Regions from separate parts of the Enterobacter cloacae complex sp. ECNIH7 genome, predicted to be linked through region 1. Evidence: predicted binding sites of a transcription regulator. Region 1 holds the regulator's gene; the other holds the start of a gene.
The links. The regulator Fur, encoded in region 1, represses iron uptake genes when iron is present. The targets are predictions, from matches to a motif close to ATAATAATGAGAACNACTATCAA.
Positions count from the first base shown of each region.

Region 2: a site for Fur is predicted at 1,482-1,504, ahead of fepD (Fe(3+)-siderophore ABC transporter permease). Genes of this name have one in related genera too.

Region 1 covers NZ_CP017990.1:1,453,136-1,457,348, forward strand. The annotation lists gene chiP (chitoporin ChiP) at 220-1,617, shown strand; gene chiQ (ChiQ/YbfN family lipoprotein) at 1,665-1,991, shown strand; gene fur (ferric iron uptake transcriptional regulator) at 2,132-2,578, opposite strand; gene fldA (flavodoxin FldA) at 2,869-3,399, opposite strand; gene ybfE (LexA regulated protein) at 3,555-3,842, opposite strand; gene ybfF (esterase) at 3,971-4,213, opposite strand, start outside.
Region 2 covers NZ_CP017990.1:1,334,514-1,338,726, reverse strand. The annotation lists gene fepB (Fe2+-enterobactin ABC transporter substrate-binding protein) at 1-117, shown strand, start outside; gene entS (enterobactin transporter EntS) at 164-1,411, opposite strand; gene fepD (Fe(3+)-siderophore ABC transporter permease) at 1,520-2,524, shown strand; gene fepG (iron-enterobactin ABC transporter permease) at 2,524-3,513, shown strand; gene fepC (iron-enterobactin ABC transporter ATP-binding protein) at 3,510-4,213, shown strand, end outside.

The DNA.
Region 1 (4,213 bases):
CATTGCTCGCCTCTCTGCGAATGTTACAAATCACTACCAATTATGTGCACTTCGTCATAATCCTGACTTTTGCCCGCTAAAAAGCATTGATAATTCGCGTCGCGAAAAATAACCTAAAGACGGTAGTTAATTCGAGGGTATTTAAAACTACCCCTGACCATTTGGTCTTTTTTATTTACGCCGCTTCAGGCGTTTTAATTCGTCAAAGAGGAATAATCTATGCGTACGTTCAGTGGCAAACGTAGTGCGCTGGCGCTGGCTATTGCCGGTGTGACAGCAATGTCGGGCCTGGTGGTGACACCAGAGGCGAAAGCGGCAGGCTTCATCGACGATTCTACCCTCACGGGCGGTATTTATTACTGGCAGCGTGAACGTGACCGTAAAGACGTCACCGAAGACAAATACAAAACTAACCTTTCTCACTCCACCTGGAACGCCAACCTGGACTTCCAGTCAGGCTATGCCGCGGATATGTTCGGTCTGGATATTGCTGCGTTTACCGCGATTGAAATGGCGGAAAACGGTGACAGCGCCCACCCGAACGAAATTGCCTTCTCCTCCAGCAACAAAGCCTATAAAGAAGACTGGTCCGGGGATAAGAGCGGTATCAGCCTTTATAAAGCCGCTGCAAAATTTAAATACGGTCCGGTTTGGGCGCGCGGTGGTTATATTCAGCCAACCGGTCAGACTCTGTTAGCGCCGCACTGGAGCTTTATGCCGGGTACCTATCAGGGTGCGGAAGCCGGGGCGAATTTTGACTACGGTGACGCGGGGGCGTTGAGCTTCTCCTATATGTGGACCAACGAGTACAAAGCGCCGTGGCACATTGAAATGGACAAGTTCTACCAGAACGATAAAAAAACCAAAGTCGATTACCTGCACTCGCTGGGCGCGAAGTACGACTTCAAAAACGATCTGGTGCTTGAAGCGGCATTCGGTCAGGCACAAGGCTATGTCGATCAGTATTTTGCCAAGGCCAGCTATAAATTCGATGTCGCGGGTAGCCCGCTGAGCACCAGCTACCAGTTCTACGGTACGCGCGACAAGGTCAGCAACGGTGGCGTCAACGACATTTATGACGGCACCGCGTGGCTGCAGGCGTTAACCTTCGGCTACAAGGTCGGTCAGGTTGATTTACGTCTGGAAGGCACATGGGTGAAGGCGGAAGGGCAGCAGGGCTACTTCCTGCAGCGTATGACCCCGACCTACGCCTCCTCCAACGGTCGTCTTGATATCTGGTGGGATAACCGCTCTGACTTCAACGCCGACGGCGAGAAAGCGGTCTTCTTTGGCGCAATGTATGACCTGAAAAACTGGAATCTGCCGGGCTGGGCCGTGGGTGCCTCTTACGCTTACGCCTGGGACGCAAAACCTGCCGATATGGCCACGCCGGACGCATACTACGATCCTAACTATCGCCTGAAAGAGTCTTCCTACAGCCTCGATGCTATCTATACCCTGCAGGATGGCCGCGCGAAAGGCACGATGTTCAAACTGCACTTCACTCAGTATGACAACCACTCCGATATCCCGAGCTATGCGGGCGGTTACGGCAACATCTTCCAGGATGAACGTGACGTGAAATTCATGGTTATTGCCCCATTCACCATCTTCTGATGAACGCACCGGCGGGCTGAGTCCCGCCGGTATGGAGACTGCACATGATGAAAAAAATCGTAATCGTCGCGTTGCTGGCATCAGGGCTGGTGGCGTGTGCTCAGAATCAGGCGCCGAAAGAGGACTCCCGTCTGAAGGAGGCGTATAGCGCCTGCATAAATACTGCGGAAGGATCGCCGGAGAAAATTCAAGCCTGTCAGAGCGTGCTGAACGTGCTGAAGAAAGAGAAAGCGCATGAGCAGTTCGCGACGCAGGAGAACGTCCGCGTGATGGATTACCAGGCCTGTATCCAGGCGCGTAAAACCGGTAACGATCAGGAAGTGGCGAAGCGTTGCGATAAGATCTGGAACGAGATACGCAATAACAATAAATAAGTGCTTTACGCCCGGTGGCGCTGCGCTTGCCGGGCCTACAAAGGTGTCATAGCCCGTGGGCCCGGTAAGCGCAGCGCCACCGGGCTTTTTCAGGCAAAAAAAAAGCCAACCTTGCGGCTGGCTCAGAGTATGAATACTGATTATTTCGCGTCGTGCGCGTGGTCGTCTTCGCGGCAGTCGCCTTCAGCGCAGTGACCGTAAAGATACAGGCTGTGGTTCGTCAGGCGGATGCCATGACGCGCCGCGATTTCACGCTGGCGTGATTCAATGGAATCATCGCTGAATTCAATGACCTTGCCGCAATCGAGGCAGATCAGGTGATCGTGGTGCTGCTGCTGGGTCAGTTCGAAAACAGATTTACCGCCTTCGAAATTATGACGGGTAACAATGCCCGCGTCATCAAACTGGTTCAGCACGCGATAGACGGTAGCCAGCCCGATCTCTTCACCCATGTCGATAAGACGTTTATAGAGGTCTTCCGCACTGACATGGTGATTGTCTGGACCCTGAAGCACTTCAAGGATTTTTAACCGAGGAAGCGTAACTTTCAGGCCAGCCTTCTTTAATGCGGTATTGTTGTCAGTCATGCGGAATCTGTCCTGTTGCTAAACGATTCACTTCTGTAGGAAGTGACAGAAAATGCACCCGGGATAATGCGTCTCATTATAGAACTGCCATGGCTAAATGAAAACTGCAAGTCTCAGGCAAAATATGCTTATAAAAACGTGGTATCACCAACAAACTTGCTCAATGGAAAACCACGTTTTATCAGGGAGACATTGTACAGGTCTGGGCGAAAAAGTTAAAAGATTGTAGCGATTAATTTAATCGGTTTGACCTGGGGCATGGGCGCAACCGCAGTTGCGCCGCGATAAAATCAGGCGTTCAGAATATCATCCAGGTGCAGTTCCTCGCGGATCTGCTTAACCCACTTCTCAACACGCTCTGCGGTCAGCTCTGGCTGACGGTCTTCGTCGATGGCCAGACCCACGAAATGATCGTCATCGGCCAGGCCTTTAGACGCTTCGAAGTGGTAACCGGCGGTCGGCCAGTGACCTACGATAACCGCGCCGTTCGGCTCAATGATATCGCGGATGGTGCCCAGCGCGTCACAGAAGTATTCGGCGTAGTCTTCCTGATCGCCACAGCCAAAAAGGGCGACCAGCTTACCGTTGAAGTCCACTTCTTCCAGCGTCGGGAAAAAATCATCCCAGTCGCACTGGGCTTCACCGTAGTACCAGGTTGGAATGCCCAGCAGCAGAATGTCATAGCCTTCGAGATCTTCTTTGCTGCTCTTGGCGATGTCATGCACATCAGCAACGTCTTTACCGAGCTGTTTTTGAATGTTTTTCGCGATATTTTCGGTATTGCCGGTATCACTGCCAAAGAAAATGCCGATGATTGCCATGAGTAAAATAACCTCTTGAAACTTAATAGTATGGTGGCGCAATTTGGCCACGGATAAGGGCAATAATAGCAGAACTGGCAACCCTGCGGAAACAGCTATCGCGCAGGACTGCACTCTGTGCTACATGAAAAGGGTAATTAAGGGAATTTTCAGACTTATGCCTGGCCGCGCAACGTCTCAAGCTGGGCGATCAGCATCTCTTCAATGAGCTCGCTACGGCTGATATTTCGGGCCTCGGCCAGCTCATTAAGTGCATCGACCGCGTCGGCGTTGAGCTTCAGTTCGACACGCTTAAGCCCACGATTTTTATCGCGTTTAAGCTGGTTGCGTTTATTGATACGCAGCTGTTCATCGCGCGAAAGCGGATTCGTCTTGGGTCGTCCCGGGCGACGCTCATTCGCGAACAGATCTAGTGTCGTACGGTCCGTTTGTTCTTTGGCCATGATTCTGAGACTTCGGGGGAAACACGCCGCCCTGCTAATGCCCGGGCGATAAGCGCGCCATCATACATCACCAAAAACGGCACGCCAACGACTGGACGCCTGCAGCCTTCCAGTCGCTTTCTTTTTAATCAATTTGCAGTATCAGCGAGATAGCGGCGAATGGCGCGCAGCACAGCATCCGGTTTTTCCGCATGCACCCAGTGCCCGGCACCGGCAATCACGTGGGCGCGAGCCTGCGGGAATTGGGCCAGCAGCGTGTCGCGGTACGCGTCGGTAACGTAAGGCGAGTTGCCGCCGCGAATAAAGAGAGTGGGGTATGGCCAGGCGGGGACGGTTTCCCAGCCGACGATGTTATTGTACTGGTCCCAGAG
Region 2 (4,213 bases), 120 kb from region 1:
GCGCATTTGCCGTCGGTGAAAAACAAACGGGTCTGGGCATTGGGAACGGAGACGTTCCGCCTGGATTATTACAGCGCGATGTTGGTGTTAGACAGATTGAATGCATTGTTTAAGTAGGCATTTCCCCTCCCTCTCCCTGTGGGAGAGGGCCGGGGTGAGGGCATCAGGCCGCCCCGTCGTTCAACACAACCTCCTGCCTGAACCGCCGCAACTCCACCAGCGCCACTAACAAAATCCCGCCAACCATCGCTAACGCAAACCCGCCGCAGCTCGCCGAGGCCGCCGGAGTCATCATCGCGCCCAGCCCGCCGAGGATCGCCGCGCCAATCGCATCACCCGTCACGTTCTGCGCCGTCCACAGGCCGTTAATGCGCCCGAGCATCCCTTCCGGCGTCTGGGTCTGGATCAGGGTGTACTGCAGCAGCGAGCTGATGGCGCTCAGCCAGCCGAAAATCACCAGACACAGCACCCCGAGAGCCCACACCGGCATCAGGCTGAAGAAGCCGATGGCGATAAACGAGGCCAGCGTGGCAAGCAGCATAATCAACCCCGGACGCGCGCTCTGCGCCAGGTTGCCGCTGGTCAGCGCCCCGCACGCCGCGCCGAGCGGAATGGCGGCGTACAGTAGACCAATCTCCGAGGCGCTCATCTGCCACGCTCCCGCTAATGCCGGGTAGAGCACGCGCACGGCGCTCGCCATGGTCAGCAGGCCGCCGAGCAGCGCAATCCCGCCAATCAGCGGGTTGCTGAACAGGAAACGAATCGCGACCATCAGCGATTTCAGCGGATGCTCGCGCGGCTGCGGCGGAGGCGGCAGCAGCGGCAGACGCAGCAGCGTCAGCGTGGTGATAAAGGTTCCCGCCGCCGCCAGCCCGTAGTTCCACGCCACGTTGCCGGTCGCCAGCAGCAGGCCGCCCACCATCGGCGAAATCACCGAGCCCAGACGCACGGTGAGCATGGTAATCGCCCCCGCCTGCATCAGGTTCTCGCGCCCGACCAGCGCGGGCGTTGCCGCCAGCAGCGCCGTCACGCCCAGCGAAGCGAAGAAACCGTCCCACAGCCCCAGCGCGTAAATGGCGATCAGCGACGGCTCCGGCAGCATCGCGTTCAGACACAGCCCGATAAAGCCCACGCCGCAGGTGCCGCGCGCCAGCAGGATCAGCTTTTTACGCTCGTAGCGGTCCGCCAGCACGCCGCCGACCATCAGGCCGATGAACATCGCCCCGCCGGTTAAGGTGACGGATAACCCCACCAGCCAGCTGGAGTGCGTCAGGGTCTGGATCTGTACCGGCACGGCCACGCCAAGCAGCCCGAGGGACAAAATGGAGATAAAGCGAGCGATAAAAACGGCGCGATACGCCGGGTGCGTTTTCAGCAGGCTGAGGTTGAGCAGCCAGGATTTTTGATTCATGACAAAGCCTTGAGTCTATTTCTACCCTTTCCATGGGCGCACATGCTAACATAGCCAAATAAGATAGATAACGATAATCACTATCATTATCAAATCATGGATGTTGCTATGTCGTTTTCCTCTTCTGCGGTGCGCGCCGTTGCCGTGCCCGCTTTACTGCTGCTCCTGAGCCTTGCGGCTGCACTCAGCCTGCTGGTCGGCGCGAAGCCGCTGCCCGCGTCCGTTATCGTTGATGCGCTCTCCGGCACCTGCCAGAGCGCCGACTGCGTCATCGTGCTCGACGCCCGACTGCCCCGCACGCTTGCCGGACTGCTGGCGGGTGGCGCGCTCGGCCTTGCCGGTGCCCTGATGCAAACCCTCACCCGTAACCCGCTGGCGGACCCCGGCATTCTCGGCGTTAACTCCGGCGCCAGCTTTGCCATCGTGCTCGGCGCGGCGCTGTTCGGGTTGACCTCACCCTCTGAACAGCTGGTGATGGCCTTCTGCGGCGCGCTGGCCGCCTCGCTGGTGGTCGCCTTTACCGGCAGCCAGGGCGGCGGGCAGCTGAGTCCGGTACGCCTGACCCTTGCGGGCGTGGCGCTCGCGGCGGTGCTGGAGGGCTTGTCCAACGGCATCGCCCTGCTCAACCCGGACGTCTACGACCAACTGCGCTTCTGGCAGGCCGGCTCGCTGGATATCCGCACCCTCGACACGCTTAAAGTGGTGGCGATCCCGGTCATTGTCGCTGCCGCCGTGGCGCTGTTTTTAAGCCGGTCGCTCAACAGCCTGAGCCTCGGCAGCGACACCGCGACCGCCCTCGGCAACCGCGTGGCGCGCACGCAGCTGATTGGTCTGTTCGCCATCACCGTACTGTGCGGCAGCGCGACCGCCGTGGTCGGCCCGATCGCCTTTATCGGCCTGATGATGCCGCACATGGCGCGCTGGCTGGTGGGGGCGGATCACCGCTGGTCGCTGCCGGTGACGCTGCTGGCGACCCCTGCCCTGCTGCTGTTTGCCGACGTGCTGGGCCGCCTGCTGGTGCCCGGCGAGCTGCGCGTCTCGGTGGTCAGCGCCTTTATCGGCGCGCCGGTGCTGATCTTCCTGGTTCGTCGTAAACGCGGAGGTGGCGCATGATGGCCCCGTCCCGTCGTTTACTGACCAGCGTCTCGCTGCTGCTTATCGCCATTCTGCTGCTGGCGGTCTGGAGCCTGCGCAGCGGCGCGGTGACGCTCGACTTTACTCAGGTCTTCAACGCCCTGCTCGGCAGCGCGCCGCGTAACATCACCATGGTGGTGACGGAGTGGCGACTGCCGCGCGTGGCGATGGCGATTCTGGTCGGTGCGGCGCTCGGCGTGAGCGGCGCAATATTCCAGTCGCTGATGCGCAACCCGCTGGGCAGCCCGGACGTGATGGGCCTCAACACCGGCGCCTGGAGCGGCGTGCTGGTGGCGATGGTGCTGTTCGGGCAACATCTGACGGCCATTACCTTTACGGCGATGGCGGGCGGCATTCTGACCTCGCTGCTTATCTGGGCCCTGGCCTGGCGCAACGGCATTGACACCTTCCGGCTGATCATTATCGGGATCGGCATCCGCGCGATGCTGATGGCGTTTAACACCTGGCTTTTACTGCAGGCCTCGCTGGAAACCGCGCTCTCCGCCGGGCTGTGGTACGCCGGTTCGCTCAACGGCCTGACGTGGGGCAAAATCTGGCCCGCCGCGCCGCTGATTTTGCTGATGTTTATCGGCGCGCTGCTGCTGGTGCGCCGTATGCGTCTGCTGGAGATGGGCGACGATAGCGCCTGCGCGCTGGGCGTGGGCGTCGAACGCTCGCGCCTGATGCTGATGCTGGTCGCCGTACTGCTGACCGCCGCCTCCACCGCGATTGCCGGGCCAATCTCGTTTATCGCCCTCGTGGCACCGCACATCGCCCGGCGACTTAGCGGCACGGCGCGCTGGGGATTAACCCAGGCGGCGCTGTGCGGCGCGCTGCTGCTATTGGCCGCCGATCTCTGCGCCCAGCGGCTGTTTATGCCTTATCAACTGCCGGTGGGCGTGGTGACCGTCAGCCTCGGCGGAATTTACCTCATCGTCTTGCTCGTTCAGGAGTCACGCAGGAAATGACAGATACCACCACCCGCTTGCGCGGCGAAAACCTCACCCTCGGCTACGGCAAAAAAATCATTGCCCGTGACTTATCCGTTGCCATTCCGGACGGCCACTTCACGGCCATTATCGGCCCGAACGGCTGCGGAAAATCGACCCTGCTGCGCACGCTGAGCCGCCTGATGACGCCGGCTGAAGGCAGCGTGTTTCTTGACGGGGAGCAGATCCAGCGCTTCGCCAGCAAGGAGGTGGCCAGACGCATCGGTCTGCTGGCGCAAAACGCCACCACGCCGGGAGACATCACGGTGCAGGAGCTGGTCTCGCGCGGACGCTATCCCCACCAGCCGCTATTTACCCGCTGGCGTAAAGAGGATGACGAGGCGGTGAACCGCGCGATGCAGGCGACGGGTATTACCGGGCTCGCCCAGCAGAGCGTGGACACCCTCTCCGGCGGACAGCGTCAGCGCGCGTGGATCGCGATGGTGCTGGCGCAGGAAACGTCGATCATGCTGCTGGACGAGCCGACGACCTGGCTCGACATCAGCCATCAGATTGACCTGCTGGAGCTGCTGAGCGAGCTGAACCGCGCGCGGGGGTACACCCTGGCGGCGGTGCTGCACGATTTAAACCAGGCGTGCCGCTACGCCACGCATCTGATTGCCTTGCGAGACGGTGAGATAGTGGCGCAGGGGGCGCCGAAAGAGATTGTGACGCCGGA